DNA from 3 places in the Halomonas elongata DSM 2581 genome. Region 1 is predicted to be linked to each of the others. Evidence: riboswitches for the same ligand, from Rfam matches in the RefSeq annotation. Region 1 holds a riboswitch; each other region holds the start of a gene.

What was found. A riboswitch is a leader RNA that binds a small molecule or an ion and turns the genes downstream of it on or off. The one in region 1 is predicted to bind thiamine pyrophosphate.
Region 2: another riboswitch for thiamine pyrophosphate. It lies ahead of HELO_RS02760 (SLC5/6 family protein); the one in region 1 lies ahead of tenA (thiaminase II).
Region 3: another riboswitch for thiamine pyrophosphate. It lies ahead of thiM (hydroxyethylthiazole kinase); the one in region 1 lies ahead of tenA (thiaminase II).

What each region holds. Positions count from the first base shown of each region.
Region 1 covers NC_014532.2:2,519,139-2,526,807, forward strand. The annotation lists gene HELO_RS11800 (class I SAM-dependent methyltransferase) at 1-456, opposite strand, end outside; gene HELO_RS11805 (VOC family protein) at 496-876, shown strand; gene HELO_RS11810 (DUF4870 family protein) at 967-1,344, shown strand; gene HELO_RS11815 (lysophospholipid acyltransferase family protein) at 1,348-2,280, shown strand; gene HELO_RS11820 (glucan biosynthesis protein) at 2,465-4,012, shown strand; gene mdoH (glucans biosynthesis glucosyltransferase MdoH) at 3,999-5,909, shown strand; TPP riboswitch at 5,954-6,095, shown strand; gene tenA (thiaminase II) at 6,167-6,835, shown strand; gene thiC (phosphomethylpyrimidine synthase ThiC) at 7,266-7,669, shown strand, end outside.
Region 2 covers NC_014532.2:597,649-605,317, reverse strand. The annotation lists gene HELO_RS02780 (APC family permease) at 1-1,148, opposite strand, end outside; gene HELO_RS19390 (XRE family transcriptional regulator) at 1,445-1,726, shown strand; gene HELO_RS02770 (hypothetical protein) at 1,804-2,487, shown strand; gene ilvD (dihydroxy-acid dehydratase) at 2,494-4,182, opposite strand; gene HELO_RS02760 (SLC5/6 family protein) at 4,285-5,691, opposite strand; TPP riboswitch at 5,681-5,789, opposite strand; gene HELO_RS02755 (amino acid deaminase) at 5,893-7,104, opposite strand; gene HELO_RS02750 (MurR/RpiR family transcriptional regulator) at 7,348-7,669, shown strand, end outside.
Region 3 covers NC_014532.2:3,866,086-3,873,754, reverse strand. The annotation lists gene HELO_RS18185 (serine hydrolase) at 83-1,516, shown strand; gene HELO_RS18180 (DMT family transporter) at 1,672-2,547, shown strand; gene thiE (thiamine phosphate synthase) at 2,564-3,193, opposite strand; gene thiM (hydroxyethylthiazole kinase) at 3,183-3,989, opposite strand; TPP riboswitch at 4,023-4,123, opposite strand; gene HELO_RS18165 (peroxiredoxin) at 4,198-4,836, opposite strand; gene HELO_RS18160 (C40 family peptidase) at 5,115-5,618, opposite strand; gene HELO_RS18155 (hypothetical protein) at 5,690-6,034, opposite strand; gene gloA (lactoylglutathione lyase) at 6,176-6,709, shown strand; gene HELO_RS18145 (dioxygenase family protein) at 6,794-7,531, opposite strand; gene HELO_RS18140 (DoxX family protein) at 7,586-7,669, opposite strand, start outside.

The DNA of each region.
Region 1 (7,669 bases):
ACCGGGCCTCAGGTGGTCGAGCAGCCGCTCGATTTCCCTGCCCGGCGCGGCGAGGTGCTCGACGACTTCGGTGGCGGTAATGAAATCATAGTCTCGCTGCCATACTGACGCGTCCGGTGCATAGAAGGGATCGAAGAGCGCCATCGAGTATCCGGCCTCCTCGAACATCACCGACAGGGTCGGCCCGGGCCCGGAGCCGAAATCGAGCCCTTGCGCACCGGGCGACAACCGGGCGACCAGCGGTGTGAACAAGCGCCCGAGGAAACGGCGATAACCGAGGTCGTCGGGATGGTTCTCATGCCGATCATAGACGGCCTTCTCCTCGGCCGTGGACAGGTGTTGCCATGCGGGCACAAAAACGAGCGCACAGTGTCTGCATGAAAGGTAGTCGCGTTCGTCATCGCAATGATAGTGCCCAGTATCGGGCGACGCGCATAGCGGACACGTCTGCATCATCGTATTCTCTTGCTGGAAACATCGTTGAAGGAGACATGCATGCTGTCAGGTCTGGACCATCTGGTCATCACCGTGACCGATATTTCCCGCGCCGTGGACTTTTACAGTCGGGTCCTCGGGCTAGATGTACGCTATCGCGACCGGGAACGCGTTGACCTGATGCTCGGCGACATGGCGCTGCGCCTGCATTGGACCGCCACCGACATCGAACCCCGTGCCGCCACGCCGACACCGGGCAGCCTGGACCTGTGCCTGCGCAGCCAATTGCCCCTGGATGAAGTGCACCGCCATCTGGAGGCCCTGTCGGTGGACGTGGAACTGGGTCCCGTCAAGCGTCAGGGCGCCACCGGCGAACTCGAGTCCCTTTACCTGCGCGACCCGGACGGCAACCTGCTGGAAATCAGCCGGCCGTTGCGTTGACACCAGAGACCGCGCCCGGTGGCATCGGCCGTGGTGCCAGGTATCATGACCCGGGCAACCATCACGCTCACTCACCTTCAAGGATGACCGATGAACGAGAACTCATCCCAAGACTCCGTAGTCGTCGAGTCCAATCCCAGGCCCGATACGACCATTCCCATGGTCATTTACGCGCTACATCTGGCAGGCATCGTCACCGGCGGTCTGACCGCCCTGGTCGGCGTGGTGATCGCCTATGTCTATCGCGGCAAGGGGCCCGACTGGCTCGACGAACACTATCGCTATCAGATCCGCACCTTCTGGATCGGGCTGGTCTACTTCGCCGTATCCGGCTTGCTGACCTTCATCCTCATCGGCTTTGTCACCTGGCTGCTGGCCGTGATCTGGCTGGTCATCCGTTGCGTCAAGGGATTCAAGGGCCTGCAGGAACACCGCAAGCCGGAAAATGTGGACACCTGGCTGGTCTGACCCATGGCGTCATCCGAATCTTTCATCGAACGCCTCCAGAGCCGGGCGATCGTCACCCTGTGGCGCGTACTCTCCGGCTGGCGTCCCGTTTCGCTCTGGCGACTGGCACGCCTGATCGGTCCGCTGGTGCGACGCTTCAGCCAACGTGAACGCCTGGTCACCCGCGTCAACCTGAATCAGGCCTATCCCGAGCTGGCCGAGCCGGTACAGCGGCGTCTCGTTCGGGACAGCCTGGTGCACTCCAGCGCCACCATGCTCGAACTGGGCTTCGCCTGGCTAGGCGATGCCCAGCGCGTCTCCGACTCGATCCAGGAGGTGCATGGTCGGGAACTGCTCGACGACGCACGCGCCCGGGGCCAGGGCGTCATCGTGCTGGCACCGCACTTCGGCAACTGGGAAGTGCTCAACTTCTGGCTATCGAGCCATTTTCCCTTCACGGCGATGTACGAGCCCCCCAAGCTGGCGGCACTCGACCCCATCATCCGCCAGGGACGCGAGCGCCAGGGAGCACGGCTGGTACCCACGAATCCTCGCGGAGTGGCCGCCCTGCTCAAGGCGCTGAACCGGACCGAGGCGGTCGGCATTCTCCCGGACCAGGAGCCGGGCTGGGGCAGCGGTGTTTTCGCGCCCTTCTTCGGGCGGCAGGCCTATACCGCCACGCTGCTGCCCAAGCTGGTGGCACGCACCGAGGCCCGCGTGGTCACCGGCGTGGCGCGGCGTCTGCCTGGACGTGGTTTCGCCATCCACTTCCTGGCGGCCGACGAGCGCGTCTACGAAAGTGACGAACGAACCTCCGCCGCTGGTGTCAATGCCTGCGTCGAAGCCGCCATCGCCCTGGACCCGGCCCAGTACCAGTGGGAATACAAGCGTTACCGCAAGACCCCCGAAGAGGCCGAACAACGCCCGGACTGGAAACACTTTCGCCTGTACCGCTGAGCCGACGCCGGAGAAGCCCCCTGGCGCGCTCTCGACAAAAGTCGAACAATGGAACACGCTCGAGTCGAGTGACACCCAATACACAAGGCCGCCACGACATCACAAGACATTCCGGAAATGGCCTGAACCTCCTGGCCCGGCTTGCGCGGGGAAGTGCCGGCGGGACCCGATGGAGACTTGCGACATGACGTTGCTGACCCGATTCCTGGCCTTGGCGCTGGGAAGCATGGTGGCCATGGACGCCGCCGAAGCCTCATCCAACGAGGCCCTGTACGACACCATCACCGACCGGGCCGAACGCCTGGCCGGCGAGCCTTACGACGATGCTGCACCAGAGATTCCCGCGGCCCTCACCGAGCTGGATTACGACCAGTACCGGCAGATACGCTTTCGCCCGGAACATGCCATATGGCGTGACCAGGGACTCTTCGAGGTCCAATTGTTCCACCCGGGCTTTCTCTATGATCGGCCGGTCGATCTCAACCTGGTGAACGCCGACGGTGAAGTGCACCACCTGCCCTTCGAAGCATCGCACTTCCGCTATGATGGCGATGTCGCCGACCTGGCCAAGCTGGAACTCGACGACCTGGGCTATGCAGGATTCCGCCTGCATTATCCTCTGAACAGCGGCGAATACCGCGACGAGTTCATGGTCTTTCTCGGCGCGTCATACTTCCGCATGGTCGGCCGCGGCCAGGGTTACGGGCTTTCCACCCGCGGCCTGGCCATCGACACGGCGGAGCCCCACGGCGAGGAATTCCCCGCCTTTCGCGAGTTCTGGCTGGTCAAGCCCGAGCCGGACGCGACCCACATGACCCTCTTTGCCCTGCTCGACAGCCCCTCCCTGACCGGCGCCTATCGTTTCGACATCGCACCGGGCAGCCAGACCGTGGTCGACACCGAGGCACGCCTATTTGCCCGCGAGGATGTCGCCAAGCTCGGCGTTGCCCCTCTCACCAGCATGTTCATGCACGGTGGCATCGCCAGCTACCCGGCCGACGACTACCGCCTGCGGGTTCACGACTCCAGCGGCCTGGCCCTGCATACCGGCAGCGGCGAACGCATCTGGCGGCCGTTGAGCAACCCGGAAAAGCTGCATATCTCTGGCCTTCAGGACACCTCGCCCCAGGGATTCGGTCTGATCCAGCGGCCCCGACACTTCGACGGCTATCTCGACGCCGAGGCCCGGTACGAGAAGCGTCCCAGCGAGTGGGTGACCCCCTTGGGAGACTGGGGCAAAGGGCGCCTCGAACTGGTCGAAATCCCCTCCGACAGCGAGGCAAACGACAACATCACCGCCTACTGGGTCCCCGAGCAGCCGCTCAAGGCCGGGCAGTCACGTACCTTCCGCTACCGACTGCGCACCTTCGGCGCCACGCCCCCCGACCAACGACTCGCCCATGTCATCCGTACCCGGCAGGGCTGGGGAGCGACGCCGGGACAGGACAACCCGCCACCGGCCAGCCAGCGTCACTTCATCGTCGACTTCCAGGGCCCCAGCCTCGAGGATCTCGATGCCGATCAGCCGGTGGAAATGCGGCTGACGACCTCCAAAGGCGAAATACTCGAGCCACGCGTCCAGCGTCTGCCCGACGGCGACACCTGGCGCGCCAATTTCCGGCTTGCCCCGGAAGATGGCACCCCGGCCGACATGCGCCTGGCCCTGATGCTGCACGGCGAACCGCTGACCGAAACCTGGAATTATGTCTGGTACCCCAATGAGCGCCGCTGAATCCCGAGCCAGCGTGGCCCCCGTTCCCTTCCGGCGCACCCGTCGCCTGGTCTTCGCCCTGCTGGTCGCCGCCACGACCGGCCTGGGCCTGGGGACCATGTTCCGTATCCTCCATGTCGGCGGCCTGACCCCGCTGGAACTCGCCATCCTCGCGCTGTTCACCGTGACCTTCGGCTGGATCGTCATCGCTTTCTGGAGTGGGATCATCGGCTTCGTGCTGTCCCTGGCCGGCCGCGATCCACTCAGCCTGACCAAGGTATCGCCCCCCAGACCGCCTGAGGATGCGCGTTCTCGCACCGCTCTGGTCATGCCGATCCACAACGAGGATGTCGAACGGGTAGCCGCCGGTCTCGAGGCCACCTGTCGAGACCTGCCGCCGATCACCGAAGCACGACGCATCGAAGCCTTCGTACTCAGCGACAGCACCGACGCCGACATCGTCGCCCGGGAACGCGCCACCATGGCCGCGCTGCAGCATCGCCTTGCCGACCACTGCCAGCTCCACTACCGGCACCGTGACAGCAATGCCGGCCGCAAGGCCGGCAATCTGGGCGACTTCTGCCAGCGCTGGGGGCAGCACTATGACTTCATGCTGGTGCTCGACGCCGACAGCCTGATGAGCGGTGACACCGTGCACCAACTGATCGCGGAGATGGAAGCCAATCCGCGCCTCGGCCTGCTGCAGACAGTGCCGATCCCGGTCCGCCAGGACAGCCTGTTCGGCCGCGCCAACCAGTTCGCCGCCGCCGTCTATTCGCCCATGCTGGCCACCGGGCTGAGCTTCTGGCAGTCCGATGCCGCCAACTACTTCGGGCACAACGCCATCATGCGCGTCGACGCCTTCACTCGACATTGCGGACTCCCCGAACTGCCCGGACGCCCGCCACTCGGCGGCGACATCCTGAGCCACGACTTCGTCGAGGCGGCCCTGTTGCGACGCGCCGGCTGGGAAGTGCGCATGCGCACCGATCTCGGCGGCAGCTTCGAGGAAATGCCGAGCCATATCCTCGACTACGCCAAGCGCGATCGCCGCTGGGTCCAGGGCAACCTGCAGCACCTGCGCCTCTTGGGTGGCAGCGGCCTGCACATGCTCAGCCGTGTGCATTTCCTGTGCGGCGCCCTGGCCTACCTGTCATCGCTGATCTGGCTGGCGATCCTGGTGGTCAGCACCATCGACGCCCTGATGCGCGCTCTCATCGAGCCCAACTTCTTCACCTCCAACGCCCAGCTCTTTCCCAACTGGCCCATCGCCCCACCCAACCTGATCATGCCCCTGCTCGGCGGCACCCTGGCGATGCTGCTGATGCCCAAGGTCCTGGGCGTCTGCCTGGCGTTGCGCCGGCATCCGGGCCTGTACGGCGGTCGGGCCAAGCTGGCGGCGAGCGCCCTGCTGGAAGCCCTGTTCGCGATGCTGATCGCCCCGCTGATGATGGTCTTTCACAGCCGCTTCGTGATCGAAGTGTTGAGCGGGCGCACGGTCGCCTGGAATCCACAATCCCGCGAGGGACGTGCCCTGCCCTGGCGCGAAGCGCTGCGCCATACCTGGCCGGGCACCCTGGCGGGCACCTTCTGGGCCTGGATCACCTGGTGGTACACCCCGACCTTCTTCTGGTGGCTGACGCCCGTCTGGCTGGGCCTGATGCTGGCCGCGCCCCTGGTTCGCCTGAGCAGCAGCCTCACCATCGGCCGACGCCTACGGCAACGTGGCCTGTTGCTGGTACCCAGCGAGACGGCCCCACCCGCCGTGTTGAAAGGGCTGACGCTTCCCGCCACCGTCGACGGCAATGCCGAGCCGGCGCCGCCGCCTGCGGAACGCCCCTGCGACATGCCGCTTCAATCCTTCTCGCGGGACTGGGCACGCCACCCGCCCACTCAGCAGCAAGGTATCGGCAAATGACGAGGGGGACTGTTCATTGCCGAACAAGCTGCTAGACTGAGGCCACTCGCTTGACGGGGTGCCGGTTGAGCCGGCTGAGATGACGCGCGTTCGCGACGAACACAGCGTTGATCCCGTGGAACCTGATCCGGGTAGGTGCGCCATCGCGCACGTGAACCGGCGTAGGGAATCAGGCGGTGGACTCGACCTCTTCTCCCGGCAGTCCTCCCTCCTCGTTTCGCTTCGCCCGCTTTCCGGATCCCGACACCGGAGACATGATGGGTTATCGTTTCAGCGACCTGACCGACGCCTGCCAGCAAGACTGGCGCGCCTATATCGAGCACGACTTCGTTCGCTCCCTCGGTGATGGCAGCCTCGACCCGGCGGCCTTTCGCCACTACCTGCAGCAGGACTACCTGTTCCTGATCCACTTCTCCCGGGCCTATGCTCTGGCGGCCTACAAGAGCCACGACCTGACCGAGTTGCGCCATGCCTTCGAGGGGCTCAAGACCATTCTCGACGTGGAGCTCGGCCTGCACGTGGGGTTCTGCCGCGAATGGGGCATTTCCGAGGATGACCTGGCCAAGCTGCCCGAAGCCCGCGCCACTCTCGCCTATACCCGTTACGTACTGGACACCGGCAGTCGCGGCGATCTGCTCGACCTTCACGTGGCGCTCTCCCCCTGCCTGGTGGGTTACGGCGAGATCGCCAACTGGCTGAACGCGCGCCAGGAAACCATACGGGGCGACGACAATCCTTTCGACGCCTGGATCGCCATGTACGAAAGCGACGATTTCCAGGGGGCCATGCACGACGAAGTTGCCTGGCTGGACGCTCGTTTGGCGGAGGTCACACCCGAGCGCTTCGCGCGGCTGGCGGGCATCTTCCGCGACGCCACCCGCCTGGAGATCGACTTCTGGCAGATGGGGCTGGACCGCGCGGACTAGCCCACTGCCTTGATAACCATTGCCGGCTGCGCGGACGCCAGGAGCTCCAGGCAGAAACTTCCCGGCACTGAAACCGTCCGCCAGCAATGGCGGGCACTACCACGCTTGACGGGGTGCCGTTGACGACGGCTGAGATCATGCGAAAACAGCATGGATCCCGTTGAACCTGAGAGGGTGTTTACAAACTACTGCGCTCGGCCATGCCGCGTTGAAATCAGCCTCAAAATGCTCATTTACCTCATCGTAAACTCCGCGTTTTCGGCTGATTTCGCCTAGCCCTGGCCATCGCTCGTGGCATTTGTAAATACCCTCTGCACTGGCTAGGACCAGCGTAGGGATCAAGCGATACGCCGCCGGACCATCCCGCCCGGTGGCCCCTGTCCCCCAGCGGTCCTCCCTGACAAATCATCCAAGCCAAGGGAGCACGACCATGAGCAAGACCACCAACTTCCTCAACGAAACCGCCCGCGTCGACGAGGCCGCCGTCCAGGCCCTGCCGGGTTCGCGCAAGATCCATGTCGAGGGCTCGCGGCCCGACATCCGCGTCCCCTTCCGCGAGATCAGCCTCTCGCCGACCAGCACCTCCGGGGCCGACGAAGACAACCCGCCGTTGCTGGTCTACGACACCTCCGGCCCCTACACCGACCCCGAGGCCAGCATCGACCTGCGCCGCGGGCTGCCCGAACTGCGCCGTACCTGGATCGAGGAGCGCGACGACACCGAATTCCTCGACGGCCCCACCTCCGAGTACGGCCAGCGCCGCGCCAACGACCCCATGCTCGCTCCGCTGCGCTTCGAGCTGACCCGCACACCCCGCCGCGCCAAGGCCGGAAA
Region 2 (7,669 bases), 1.9 Mb from region 1:
AAGGACAGGGCGACGAACAGATAGGCGATGACGATGCCCAGGCCGCCGGCCACCACCAGCCAGACCAGCGCCGGCCGACCGAAGAAGGGCGCGATGGCCGACAACAGCCCCATGACCAGGATGGCGTTGGTCGGCGTGCGATGCTTGGGATGCAGCCTGGCGAGGAAAGCCGGCAGCATGCCGGCGTGCGCCAGGGCGTAGATGGCACGCGAGCCGCCGATGTAGAAGGCGTTCCAGCTGGTGATGATGCCGGCGATCCCCGCCAGGATCATCAGATTGCCGGCCCAGGGCGCCTGGAAGACCGCCTGCATGGCATCGGGCACCGCCAGCGAGCTCTCGGCCAGCGCGGAGGGGTCGAGCATCAGGGCTGTGCCGAGGATGATGAGGGCATACCAGAAGACCGCCAGGATCACCGAGATCATCAGCACCCGGCCGATCTCCCGGAACGGCAGGTCGATCTCCTCGGCGGCCTGCGGGATCACGTCGAAGCCGACGAACATGAACGGCACCATGATGATCACCGCCATGATGCCGCCGATCACGCCCTCCTGCACATTGAACAGCGGCTCCAGGGTCGCGGTGTTGCCCTCGAACAGGGCGCCGGTGATGAACATGATGCCGACCACCAGGATCAGCAGGGTCACGACCTTCTGTACCAGGGCCGCCGTACGCACGCCGAGATAGTTGATCCATGTCATCGCCACCGAGCCGGCCACACCGACCGCCACCCAGGTGGCGTTGACGTCCCAGCCGGCGATGGTCCACATCCGCCCCACCGCATACCCCGGGAAGAGATGCTCCACCACGGTCGGCAAGGCCACGGCCTCGAAGGAGACGACGCTGACATAGCCAAGCGTGATCGCCCAGGTACACAGGAAAGAGGCGAAGTGGCCCAGGGCCCGATAACTGTAGACATGCTCGCCGCCCACCTGCGGCATGGCCGAAGCCAGTTCGGCATAGGTCAGTCCCACCAGGACGATCACGCTACCGCCCAGCAGAAAGGCGACGATGGCCCCCAGGCTACCGGCCGACTGGATCCAGTTGCCGGTCATGACGATCCAGCCCCAGCCAATCATCGCGCCGAACGCCAGGGCCAGCACATCCTTGCGCGCCAGTACCCGTGTCAGTCGTGTCGTATCATCATGCATAGGTCGGTTATCCACTCGGTTGTCGATCGGTTGTTATCGATGGATGGTCGTCACGGGATCGTGGCGTTCGATTTATAAATCGTCGAAAAAAACAAATAACATCGACACCTATTGAATGACAACGCGAGCCTGCACGTCTTCTCCCTCTTTTGTCGTAGTCTGTTCCGTCGATTTCCCCTCTCTCGCCCTCCCCGTCGGCCTCCCCTCGGCGACCTGCCGGATCGGGCTTGCGAGACACTGGCGAAAGTGGGAAAAAGATAGCATCCTGTAGCGGTCGTCCATCCCACTGGAGCATCATGAGCACGGCAAGCCATACCTGTGATACGGATCCCAGCGATCCTCCTCCACGAAGGTGCCCTGACCTCGATGTCAGGGATCTGGAACAACGCACGCGCCTCATGCGCATCATCACCCGGCTGATCGCCATCTCTGATCTCGGCAGCCGCGACATTGCCCGCCGCGCCGGCCTGCCGATGCAGAAGATCAGCGACCTGCTCGCCGGGCGCCTGGAACAACTCACTCTCGATGAGCTGCGGACCCTGCGGCGAACCATCGATCCCGAGTTCACCGCTTCCTGAGCGACCGGACGCTGCCCCGGGTGCCGACGAACGCCGCCCGGGGCATATGGCAACCCTCAGTGACATGGAGAAATCCCATGCGACACCTCGCCACCGGCCTGCTGGCCACCGGACTCGTCATGACCGCTTCGGCCCCCGCGCTGGCCGATGGTCAGGCCACCCTGGAAGCACAATCGGATCAGGGCGGCGTCACCATGAACGTGCGCTGGGCGGGTGAAAACCTGCGAATGGACTTCCCCGGCCAGTCACAGGCCGGTTTCATGCTGCTGCGCGACGGCAAGGGCTACCTGGTCACCCAGGTGCAGGGGCAGACCATGGTCATGGACATGGCCAAGCTCAAGGGCATGGCCGAGAACATGGGCGGTGGCGAGGTCGAGACCATCGCCGGCCAGCAGGCCAGCCGGGTGGATGCCCTCGAGGCCACGGGCGACAGCGAATCCATCGCCGGCCTCGAAGGCGATGTCTACCGGCTTCAATGGACCGACAAGAACGGCAGCGCGCACGATGACGAGCTCGTGCTCAGCGACGACCCGCAAGTGCTCGAGCTGATGTCGGCCTTCCACGACTATCAGCGCAGCATGACCGGCGAGTCCGATCCCATCGCCACGACGCTGGAAGAACGCGGCCTGGGCATGCTGCGCTTCGGCGACCGCTTCCGGCTGGCCGAGATGACCGACGCCTCTCCGGCGCCGGATATCTTCGAATTGCCCGAAAACGCCAAGTCCTTCGAGGACATGATGCGCTCGGCCATTTCGGAGTGACCCCGGTCACTCCAGCCGATCGGTCACCGCGCCCATCGAGGCCGAGCTGACGACCCGCGCGTACTTGGCCAGGGCGCCCCGGGTGTAGCGAGGCTCGGGGCGCTGCCAGGCGGCGCGGCGACGCGCCAGTTCGTCGTCATCCAGAGCCACGTCGATGGTGTTGGCCTCGGCATCGATGGTGATGCTGTCGCCATCCTCCACCAGCGCCAGCGGGCCACCGTCGAAGGCCTCGGGCGTGACGTGGCCGACCACGAAACCGTGGCTGCCGCCGGAGAAGCGCCCGTCGGTGATCAAGGCCACCTGATCGCCGAGCCCCCGCCCCATGATCGCCGAGGTCGGCGTCAGCATCTCGCGCATGCCGGGCCCGCCGCGCGGCCCCTCGTAACGAATGACCACCACATCGCCGGCCACCACGCCGCCGTCGTTGATGCTCGCCTGGGCCTGCTCTTCGGAACCGAACACCCGTGCCGTGCCGGTAAAGCGGGTGCCTTCCTTGCCGGTGATCTTGGCCACCGCACCTTCCGGCGCCAGATTGCCGTAGAGGATGCGCAGGTGGCTCTCGTCCTTGAGCGGCGCATCGAGGGGCGCGATGATCGACTGGCCCTCGGGATAGGGGGCAACATCGGCCAGGTTTTCCGCCAGGGTCCGCCCCGTCACCGTCAGGCAATCGCCATGCAGCAGGCCGGCGTCGAGCAGGGTCTTCATCAATGGCAGGATGCCGCCGATGGCGACCAGCTCGCTCATCATGTAGTGCCCGCTGGGGCGCAGGTCGGCAAGCACCGGTACGCGGCGGCCGATGGCGGTGAAATCCTCGAGGCTCAGCGACACGCCGATGGTGTCGGCCATGGCGATCAGGTGCAGCACGGCATTGGTCGAGCCGCCCAGCGCGATCACCACGGTGATGGCATTCTCGAAGGCCTCCCGGGTCATGATGTCCGAGGGCTTGATGTCATGCTCGAGCAGGTTCAGCACCGCCTCCCCTGCCGCATGACTGTCGGCTCGCTTCTCGTCCGACACGGCATTCTGTGCGGAGCTGCCCGGCAGGCTCATGCCCAGCGCCTCGATGGCCGAGGCCATGGTGTTGGCGGTATACATGCCGCCGCAGGCACCGGGGCCGGGAATCGCCGTTTCCTCGATGCGCTTCACGTCGATGAGATCGAGATCACCACGACTGTGGGCGCCCATGGCCTCGAACACCGAAACCAGGTCGGTATGATCGGCACCGGGCATGATGGTACCGCCATAGACAAAGACGCTGGGGCGGTTCAACCTGGCCAGTCCCATCAGGCACCCCGGCATGTTCTTGTCGCAGCCGCCCAGCGCTACCAGGCCGTCGAAGCCCTCGCAACCGGCCACCGTCTCGATGGAATCGGCGATCACCTCCCGCGACACCAGCGAGTACTTCATGCCCTCGGTGCCGTTGGCGATGCCATCGGAAATGGTGATGGTGTTGAAGATCACACCCTTGCCACCGGCCGCATCGGCGCCGGCACTGGCCCGATCGGCCAGCTCGCCGAGATGGCTGTTGCAGGGCGTGACCTGGCTCCAGGTCGAGGCGATACCCACCTGCGGCTTGCTGAAGTCGTCATCGGAAAAGCCCACCGCGCGCAGCATGGCGCGGCTGGCCGACTTGCCGACGCCATCCACCACCGGGGCGGAATAGCGACGACGTGAATCACTTGGCGTATCGCTCATGCGGGTTCTCCTCGGGTCTCGGCTCGCTAGTCAGACCTTAGAGGGTGGCTGGCCACACCCGCGCTGGCAACCCGGGAAGGCCTGCCCATTGGCACTCGCGACTCAGGAGACACCCTCGGAGGCGACCGACCGGGAACGCCGGGCGGGCCGACACCAGGCAATCAACAGACTGACCAGCGTCGAGGCGATCAGGGCGCAGAGAAACGGCGACAAGGTGGGAATGCCACCCGGGAAGCTGGCCGCCTGAACGCCCGCCATCAGGCTGCCCTGGGCCACCCAGCCCGGCACGACCGCACCCACCAGGCCTGCCACACCGCCGGCCATTGCCGCCAGGGAGCCCATCCGCCGCCAGACGCCCAGCAAGACCGGCACCACGGTGGCCGCACACAGCAGATCGGCGATCAGAAACAGCCGCAACACGGAGAGTTCCTGCAGGGCGACCACCACCACCGGGACCATCAGGACCACGGTGGCCAGCCGCGCGGAGCCGATGGATAGCCCGCGACGCCCGGAGCCCGCCACCACCAGGGAGGCGATGGCGTTCTGCAGGGTATCCACGCTCGACGCCACCAGGGTGACGGCCAGCACCAGTGCCGGCACGGCCAGCCAACCCGGCGCCTCGGCCAGCAGCGCGAAGAAGGGAATCGGCGGCTCGCCCAACGGCAATCCATGCATGGCGGCCAGAATGCCGAGGCCACCGATCACCATGACCACCAGCAGCACGCCAACCCCGCCCAGCAGGGCGCCGCGCCCCAGTGCGCCATTCGTCTCGGCGGCCCAGACACGCTGCCAGTACCCCTGGTGGAACAGCTCCGCCGCCGTGACCGCGATAATCAGGGTCAAGGCCACCGAGAGGGCATTCACCGAAGGCGTGGTCGGCATTGACGCGTTTTCCGGCAAGGGCGGCAGGACCCAGACCACCACGCCGGCCACCAGCACCAGAAGCGCCAGCAGCAGCCAGCCCTGCCAGCGATCCGTGGCCAGGCTGGCACGCAGTCCGCCCACTGCCGTGTACACCAGGGTGACGACCGCCACGCCCATCACCACCAGCCCCGCCGGCACCTCGGAAAGCAAGGAGGCAATCGCGCCAATGGCCGTCAGTTCGGCGGCCAGGAAACACGCCATGTAGAGGATCGAAACGAGCGTGACCCAGCGCCGCACGCCCTGCCCATAGCAGGCCTCGGCGAACTCGCCGATGCTGCGCCCCTCGGGCAGGTAACGACGGATCACCGGCCCGTACAGGCTCAGCACGATGAAGGGCAAGGCGGAGCCGAGGGCATAGCCGACCAGCGCCAACGGCCCGACCATGGCACCGATCTCCGGTGGCGCGAAGAGAATCCAGGCCCCCATGCCCGATGCCAGGAAGGAAACGCCCAGCGAGCGGGCGCTCTGGGAGTTGCGAGCGGTCACATAGTCGTCGAGGGGGCCATCGGCCCGGCGGGCCCGCAGGCCCAGGTAGGCAAAACACAGCAGCGCCGCGCCGAGCACGGCTGACGTCAAGTAAGGCATGTCGCACTTCCTCCGCCGGTGTGAACCGGATCAGGTTCCAGGGTCAGCGTCACGCGCTTTCTCAGCCCCGTCGGTACGAGACTCCCCTGGCGACAGTGAATGAATTGTGGGGCACAGGCCGCGAAAATCACCCTGTGCATGACGGCCCGGAAGGACCGCCCGACAGCATGCCACACTCAGCAGTGGAAGACGAACAGTGGCTCAGAACGCCGTTTCGAGCGTCTCGGTCACCGTCAGGTGTTCATCGACCAGGCAGATGCGCCGCCACTTGTCGAAGGTCAGGCAGGGGTGGGAAGCCCCGAAGGCCACCACGTCACCGACCCGTACATTGTCGGCGTGCTCGGGCAAGCGGATGAAGGCATGCTGGTCCATCAGCTTGGTGAGCTCCCAGCCCGACACGCTCAGCACCTCGTCCGCCGAGCCGCCCTCGCGATAGCGGCGCAGCGGCTCGGGCAGGTGATCGAAGCCGATGTCGCGCTTGCCGAGCGCCACGATGGCCAGTCCCGGCTCGGGCAACGACTGCACCTGGGCGAAGACCTCGAGCGCCGGCCGCAGCCCTTCGTGCAGATCGGGCCGCCGCGACAGCACGCCGCGCTGGGCCTGGCGATAGATGCCATGATCGTGCACCACATAGCAGCCCGGGCGGATCACCGGGGTGAAGCGGGAGCGCAGCTCGGCGGCGTCGAAGGTCTCGGCGATCAGGTCATACCAGGCCGATCCCGAGGCGGTGATGATCGGGGCATCCACGCCGAACCGGCCCTCGTCATCCAGGCGACGGGCGGCCTCGACCAGCCGTGCGGCGTAATCGCGAATCGCCGGCACCGGATCCTCGGCATGCACCACGCCCTCGTAGCCTTCCATGCCGGCCAATGCCAGGCCCGGCTCGGTGTCGACGATCCGGGCCAGCTCGCTCACCGCCTCGACGGAACGGCAGCCGGTGCGCCCGCCTTCGACGCCCAGCTCGATCAGCACCTTGAGGGTCAGGCCACGTTCAGAGAAGAAACGCCCCAGGGCCCGCGCATTGTCCTCGCCATCGATCACGCAGTGGAAGTCGGCGCCCGCCTCGATCAGATCGGCAATGATCGCCATGTTGGCACGGCCCACCAGCTGGTTGGCCATCAACAACCGCTCGACTCCACTGACGAACGCCGCGCGACACTGCGGTGCGGTGGCCAGGGTGATGCCCCAGGCGCCCGCCTCGAGCTGACGACGGAACAGCTCGGGCGTCATGGTGGTCTTGCCGTGCGGCGCCAGCTCTGCGCCATGCGACTCGGCGAAACGCTGCATCCACGCCAGGTTGTGCGCCAGCGGCGCTTCCTGGATCGCCGCCGCCGGCAGACTCACGCCCTCCAGCAGCGAGGTCCCGGATTCCGGGACTCCCTTGTCACCCATCTTCGACGCCATCTGACGCATCTCGTCACTCCTCGTGTTCGGGAATCGGGCCTTGCGACACCGCCTTCGCGACGGCGCCCTGATAAAAACTTTCACACATATTGATTTCTTGTTAGAAAATACCATACCTTGATCGACAGGCAACCACAGGCCCTTCTCTAAGGATCCAAGGAAACGCTGAATAAATCGCCGAGCGTAGTGATTAGCACGCGTAGGCATTTAAGCAGTGTTTCCAAGCCATTCACCACACGCCAGGAGCCAATGGTGACTCAGGACATCGACATCCTGTCACGCATCACCAGCGATTTCGCCGGCTTGCGTGACGCCGAAAAGAAGGTCGCCGAATTGATCTTCGCCGATATCGACTTCGTCAGCGAAGCCAGCATCGGTGACATCGCCGCACGCGCCGACGTCAGCGACGCCAGCGTGACCCGCTTCGCCCGTGCCGTGGGTTGCCAGAACGTACGCGACCTCAAGCTGCGCCTGGCCCGCGCCCTGGCCGCCGGGCGTCGCTTCATCCAGGACGCCGGCGATACCGATGGACTCGGCGCCGTCTACGACATCGCCACCCAGACGCTCGAAGTCA
Region 3 (7,669 bases), 1.3 Mb from region 1:
TCCCCTGTACAGGGCGCTATAGTGGGTCATAATGCGCTTGTGTAGGGAAGTCACAAATATCAGGGGAACACCCATGGGGCTCATGATGACACGGCGATGGTGCCTCGCTCTCATTCTGTTGTTGGCCGCCACGCTGCTGGCCGGCACCGCCCAGGCGAACAATCCGCGTTATGCCGGTATCGTCGTCGATACCGATACCAGCGAGATTCTCTACGCCGAAAATGCCGATGCGCCGCGCTATCCGGCATCTTTGACCAAGATGATGACGCTCTACATGCTGTTCGAGAGGCTCGATCAGGGCGGCATGACGCTGGGACAACGGTTGCCTGTGTCGGCCACCGCCTCCGAAATGCCGGCCACCAAGCTCTGGCTGAAACCGGGCGACAGCATTCCGGTGGAGAAGGCCATCCAGGCGCTGATCGTTCGTTCCGCCAACGATGTGGCGGTCGTGGTGGCCGAGGCGCTCGGTGGCAGCGAATCGCACTTCGCGAGGATGATGACCTCGCGCGCCCATGAGCTGGGCATGAGCAACACGACATTCCGCAATGCCTCCGGATTGCCGGATGACCGACAGGTCACCACGGCTCGCGACATGGCGCTGCTCGCCCGGCGGCTGATGCTCGACTTCCCCCAGTACTACCCCTACTTTTCTCTGGATCGCTTCACCTGGCGCGGCAAGACCCTGACGGGCCACAACAATCTGCTGGACAGTTATCCGGGGGCCGATGGCCTGAAGACCGGCTTCATCCGTGCCTCCGGCTTCAACGTGGCGACTTCGGCGAAGCGCGGCGGCCGACGCATTCTCTCGGTGGTCATGGGCGGCTATACCGCTTCCTCCCGGGATGAGCACATGGCCAACCTGCTGGACCGTGGTTTCCTGCGGGCTTCGCTGGTCGACGGCCGAGGCTTTCTGGCCAATACCCGGATCTCCGAGGATTACCTGCTGCCCGAGGCACGGCGCCCGATGTCGCCGCCGTCCGGCCAGATGCTGGCAAGCGCTGGCAATACCGCGCCGGCCGTTACGCCCGAGCCGGCATCGCAGCCCGTCAACTCGCCTTCCCGGGATGAAGTCATCGCGACGGCCGATGCCGGCATGGGGTCGGTGACGCCGACACCCGAACCGGCCTCGGCCGCTGAGCCGACCGTGACGTCGACACCCGCGCAGCCCGTCTCGTCACAGCCGATGTCCACGACCGCTGTTGCCTCGGCGGCATCGAGCAGCGAGCCCGATCCGATCCGTCGCGTCGTCGATCAGCGTGAAACGGCGACGCCCGGTACCTGGGGAGTTCAGGTCGGTGCCTTCAGTGATGCCGATCATGCGCGGCGCCTGGCCGCCCGGGCTGCCGAACGCCTGACCGCCGAGCTGGCCGATGCCCGTGTGGCGGTGCCGCATGTCGCCGAGGCCGGCGTTTATCGTGCGCGACTGGTGGACATGCAGGAAGGCGAGGCGCGCAGCGCCTGTCGACGCCTTCAGGCGCAGGGGATGGATTGCATGGTCGTGCAGGCCGCCCTCTAGATCGAAGGCTGATCCGCCAGGGACGGGGTTGTCGCCACTCGTCAAAGCCCTTAGTTTGATAGTTCTACATGCATCACCCTGCCGCTTCGCCGGTGGGGTGGTTTTTTTGGTTCATCCTTGAAGCTCGGCGGCAGGGCAAAGTGTCTGGAGGCAAGATGTCATCATCGTTCAAGGGCATCCTGTGCATGTGTGGCGGGGTTCTGTGCCTGGCGCTGGGCGATGCCATTACCAAGTGGCTCGGCGAGACGCACTCGCCGCTGCAGATCATCTTCTTTCGCACCCTGGTGTCGCTGCCGCTGATCGCACTGATTGCCCGTTTCAACGGCGGTCTGCGCAAGCTGGCGACGCGCCGTCCGGGCATTCACCTGCTGCGCGGCCTGATCTTCACCGGCACCATGATCTGCTTCATGTGGGGCTTGACCCTGCTGCCGCTGGCCGAGACCACCGCTATCGCCTTCGCGGCGCCGCTGTTCGTGAATCTGTTGTCGGTGCCACTGCTTGGCGAGCGGGTCGATCGGACCACGCTGCTGGCTACCATGCTGGGGTTCATCGGCGTGCTGGTGGTGGTACGGCCGGGAGGCAGCAGCTTCCAGCCGGCCGCCCTGATCGTGGTCGGGGCGGCGGTCTTCTACGCTCTGATGATGATCACGGCGCGTCGCTATGGCGGCCGTGAGCACCTCTGGGCAATGGTCTTCTATACCACCCTGGTGCCGATGCTAGTGTCGGCGTTAACCCTGCCCTGGGTGTGGCAGATGCCGGCACCCATCCACTGGCCCTTCTTCCTGCTGGCCGGTGTGCTCGGTGTGGGCGCCATGGTTGGACTGACCCTGGCGTTTCGCTATGCGCCGGCGGCGCTCGCCGCACCCTTCGACTACACGGCGTTGCTGTGGGCCGTGCTGCTGGGCTGGTGGCTGTGGGACGAGGTGCCGGACCTGTGGGTGTTCGTCGGCGGCACCTTGATCATCGTCAGTGGCCTGGCCATCGCTTATCACGAGCGGCGTGTCGCCCTGAACCGGCGCCCCTCCGCCTGATGAGCCGATTCAGCCTTCAGCGCCTCGGGGCAACGCCCTGGTGAAAGCTGCGGGCCGCGGCTTCCGGGTCCGGCGTGCCGCAGATGGCCGAGATCACGGCCAAACCATCGGCGCCGGCGCGACGCACGGCCTCGACGTGTTCGGCCTTGAGGCCGCCGATGGCCACGGTCGGCAGCGGGCTGGCGCCGGCCAGTTCCGCCAGGCCGTCGAAGCCGAGAGGCTGGGCGTGGTCGCGCTTGCTGGGAGTGGCGAAGACTGGCCCCAGCCCCAGATAGTCGAGTTTGGCGGCATTGATTCGGGCGAGTTGCTCGGGTGTCTGCACCGAGAGGCCGAGGATGGCGTCCGCTCCGAGGGCGGCCCGGGCATCGTCGACTTCGCCGTCATCCTGGCCGATGTGCAGTCCGTCGGCGCCGCTGGCCAGGGCCACCTCCAGTCGATCATTGATCAGCAGGGGCACGCTGCTGCCTGCCAGGGCGGTCTTCAGGCGTCGCGCCACGGGTACCAGTTCGGCATCGCTGGCGTGCTTGTCGCGTAGCTGTACCAGGGTTACGCCACCGCGCACGGCGGCGACGACGGTTTCCTCCAGGCCACGCTCGGCGCATAGCTCGGGGTCGGTGACCAGATAGAGGGAAAGGTCAACGCGCATGGGTGATCTCCAGTCGGGCGCGGGCGGTCAGGGTGTCGGTGTCGAGGGCATGCAGGGCATCGAGGAAGGCCACGGCGAAACTGCCCGGCCCCCGGGCGCTCTCTCCGGCAATGCTTCCGGCCACGGCATAGCCGGCCAACGCCGCCACGCAGGCCTCGAATGGGTCCTCGGCGACGGCCAGGTGAGCGCCCACCACGCCCGTCAGGGCACAGCCCAGGGTGGTGACGCGCGGCATCAGGGCATGCCCGCCGGCCACGCGTGCCAGGCGCTCGCCATCGGTGACGAGGTCGGTTTCGCCGGTGACGGCGATCACGGCGCCGGTGCGCCGAGCCAGGTCCACGGCGGCACGTTCCGCCGCTTCGGTGGTATCGGTGCTGTCGACACCCTGGCCACCGCCGCCCTGCTCGGCCAGAGCCATGATTTCCGAGGCATTGCCGCGCACCACCGTCGGCGAAAGCGCCAGCAGGCGGGCGCCGGCCTTGCGGCGCAGGGTCGTGGCGCCGACTGCCACGGGATCGAGTACCCAGGGTGTGCCGGCCTCATTGGCGGCGCGGGCGGCAGCGTCCATGGCGTCCACCCAGTCGGGCGACAGGGTGCCGATGTTGAGCGTCAGAGCACCGGCCAGGGCGGCGAACTCCTCGACCTCCTCGCGGGCATGGGCCATGGCCGGTGAGGCGCCCAGGGCGAGCAGGACGTTGGCCATGGTGTTCATGGCGACATGATTGGTGATGTTGTGAACCAGCGGGCAGGTCTCGCGCACACGGTTCAGGTGGCGAGCGAGGTCGATGGTGTGCATGGCGCCTCCCGGGCGGCGGGAGGTGCTGGCCTCGGGATGGCCGGCACGACTCCCTCCGCCGGCATTATCCGGGTCAGGTGATGAGGGTGCGTCTCAGCCGGGCGGCATGGCGTCCGGCGCCCCTGTCGTCAGGCCTTCTACTATCCGTGCCCGGTTGGCACCTGTAAAGAGGCGGCGACGAGCCTTGCCGTCGCCGCCGTCCTTTGCCTCAGGAACGCTTGGGCTGCTTGACCAGGCGCAGGTAGGGCTTCTGCTCGTCCCAGCCTTCGGGGAAGAGGGTCTTGGCCTCTTCGTTGCTCACGGCGGGCACGATGATGCAGTCATCACCATCCTGCCAGTTCACCGGCGTGGCCAGCTTGTGTTCGTCGGTGAGCTGCAGGCTGTCGAGTACGCGCAGCACCTCGGCGAAGTTGCGGCCGGTGCTGGCCGGATAGGTGATGGTCAGGCGCACCTTCTTGTTCGGATCGATGATGAAGACGCTGCGCACCGTCAGGGTGTCGTTGGCGTTGGGGTGAATCATGCCGTAGAGGTCGCTGACCTTGCGGTCGCCGTCCGCCAGCAGCGGGAAGTTCAAGCCTTGCCCCTGGGTTTCCTGGATATCCCCGGCCCAGGCTTCGTGATCCTCGAGCGGGTCCACGGAAAGGCCGATGGCCTTGGTGTTGCGCTTGTCGAATTCCGGCTTGAGTCGCGAGACTTCGCCGAGCTCGGTGGTGCACACCGGGGTGAAGTCCTTGGGATGCGAGAACAGAATGACCCAACTGTCTCCGGCCCACTCGTGGAAATTGATGGTGCCGGCAGTGCTCTCTTGGGTGAAGTCGGGCGCTGTATCGCCGAGTTGCAGTGCCATGTTGGCCTCCTGATGGATGGGTAAGTGGCATCGCGGGCGCGGTGCCGGTTCGACGGTTTCAAGCATTGCACGATGATGGCGCGTGTGGAAACAACCGCTGGCCATATGCTCAGTCGAATTTACGCTTAGCTCGGGCTTCGAGCGGACCATCGATAGGGCGCTGTGAACCCCTCCCTGGGCGCTACATCCGCCATTCATGGCGGATGACCCTCGCTTCGTCTTGTCCCCGGCGCCTACTGCCATTGAACGTTTGGCCATTCGCTCTCAAGCAGTGTCTTCTAGGGGGCTGGAGCGGCGGCGCCGAGATACCGCTCCCGCCAGTAATCCAGATCCACCGCCGAGGTGGTGACGCGCCGCCCCCGGCCCGGGGCGTGGATCATCTGGCCATGCCCCAGGTAGATGCCGACATGGCTGGCATCACCGCGGCCGGCGGTGTCGAAGAACAACAGATCCCCCGGGCGGGCCTTGTCGATCGGCGGCAGGTTCTCGAACTGCCGGCGGGAAGTCCGGGGCACCTTGATGCCCGCCCGGGCGTAGGCGAGCTGCACCAGCCCCGAGCAGTCCAGGCCGCTCGGGGTGTCCCCGCCGAAACGGTAGGGCGTGCCGAGCGTCTGGCGTGCTTCGGCGAGGATCATGGTGCGCTCCATGGAGAGATTGCCACCGTCCCGGGTCGCCAGGTCGGGACCGGCACAGCCGGCCAGCCACGAGAGCAGTAGCGTTGCCAGCAGCCATTTCGATATCAGGGGCGTGACGTGGCGATGGCAGGCAAGTCGTGGCGGCATGCGCGGCTCCATGGCATAAGGAATCCCTCTCCCGCCTACAGCCTAGCCCGTGATGCTGGCGCTGGCGAGTATCAGCGGAAGGCGATACGCGTGCCATGGGTCAAGCGTTCTTCGGGCGTCATGGCGTGTCCGGGAACGCCGATCATCTCGTCGCCGCACTGGTCGTCCCAGGTCAATACGCCGTGGGTCAGGCCCAGTTCGCCGAGGCGTTCGCGAATCTCGCCGGTACCCAGGTAGGTGCAGGTATTTCCGGCCTTGTCGGTGAGGGTGGAGACGCCGCTGGCATGGTGGAAGCGCACCGTATAGATGCCATCCTGGGATTCCACCTCGACGATGGGCGAGAACCCGTGGGCCAGGGCGTGGGAGAGTTGCTTGTAGGTGATGCGATCACCCGGGGAGAAGTCGGTGGTGGCCATGACGAGCCCCCTTCACGTGACGGTCGCTTCTATCAATGTAGAAGCCCGCAGGAAACGCCGCCATCCGGCCGGTGGGGTGGAAATTCCGACGTCTCGCCCCCATGCAGGCACCCTGAGCCCATACGAGCAGAGGAGAACGCCATGAGCTTTCAGGGTGAGCAGTACCCCGGCGTGAAGGCGCCGGCCGCCGAGACCGATGGCTTCCGCCTGAACCACACCATGCTGAGGATCAAGGATCCGCAGGCGGCGCTGGACTTTTACTCGCGTGTCTTCGGCATGCAGGTGCTGCGCCGGCTGGATTTCGAGGAGATGCAGTTCTCCCTGTACTTCCTGGCCAAGCTCGAGGCAGGGGATGAGGTGCCGGAGGACAAGGCCCGGCGCAGCGTCTGGACCTTCAGCCAGAAGGGGCTGCTGGAACTGACCCACAACTGGGGAACCGAGGATCAGGCGGACTTTGCCTATCATGATGGCAACGCCGAGCCCCAGGGCTTCGGACACATCTGCTTCTCGGTGCCGGATCTGGACGCCGCCGAGGCCTGGTTCGATGCCAATGAGGTCGAATTCATCAAGCGTTCGGATCAGGGCAAGATGCCGGATGTGGTCTTCGTCAAGGACGTGGACGGCTACTGGATCGAGGTGGTCGAGGCTGCGCGGATGGCCGACAAGGGGGACTAGCGACGAACCCCGACCCCGTAATCCAGAACTGCAGAGGCCGCCCGACAGGGCGGCCTCTGCAGTTCAGGCGCCTGACCACAAGGATCAGGTGAAGGCATAGAGATCCATGGTCAGCACGCCGTGTTCCACGCTGTGGTGTTGCCGTTCGGCGTGTCTGCCGGTACCCATGGCCACCAGCAATGGCTGGAAATGTTCCGGGGTGGGGTGATTGGCGCGGGCGTATGGCGCCTGTTGCCAGTCGAGCAGGGCGTCGCGGTCGTCATCGATCAATCGTTCGTGCACCCAGTCGGCGAATACACGGACCCAGTCGGGTACCGGCGCGTCGAGGGTGCTCACGGAACGCAGGTCGTGGGTCAGGCTGCCCGAGCCGATCACCAGGATATTCTCCTCGCGCAATGCGGCGAGTCGCTCGCCGAGTGCGGCCAGTTCGGTACTGGACCAGTCCGTGGGCAGCGACAGCGATACCACCGGCACATCGGCCTCTGGATACATCAGCGACAGTGGCACCCAGGCACCGTGATCCAGGCCGCGTTCCACCGGCACCGCGTTGAGCTCGCGGGCCAGGCGCATGGCCAGCTCGGGTTCTCCTGGCGCAGGGTACAGGCACTCGAAGAGTTCGCGGGGAAAGCCACCGAAGTCATGGATGGTCTCGGGGTGGGCACTGGTGCTGACCATTAGACGCCGGCTGGCCCAGTGGGCCGAGACGACCACCACCGCGGCAGGGCGAAGCGTTCGGCCAAGCTGGCGCAGGAAATCGTGGGCCGGGGTGCGGGTCAGGGCCAGCATCGGCGAACCGTGGGAAATGAAGAGGCTGGGGAGCATGATTGATACCTCCGAGTCACGCCTCATGGCGCGTGACCAGCATGGAATCCAGGATCAGGCGAGGCGTCGGCTCGGGACCAGGCGTCCTCCACCGAGCCCTGCCTGAACCAGTAGGGCCAGAGTCCAGAAGACAGGAAA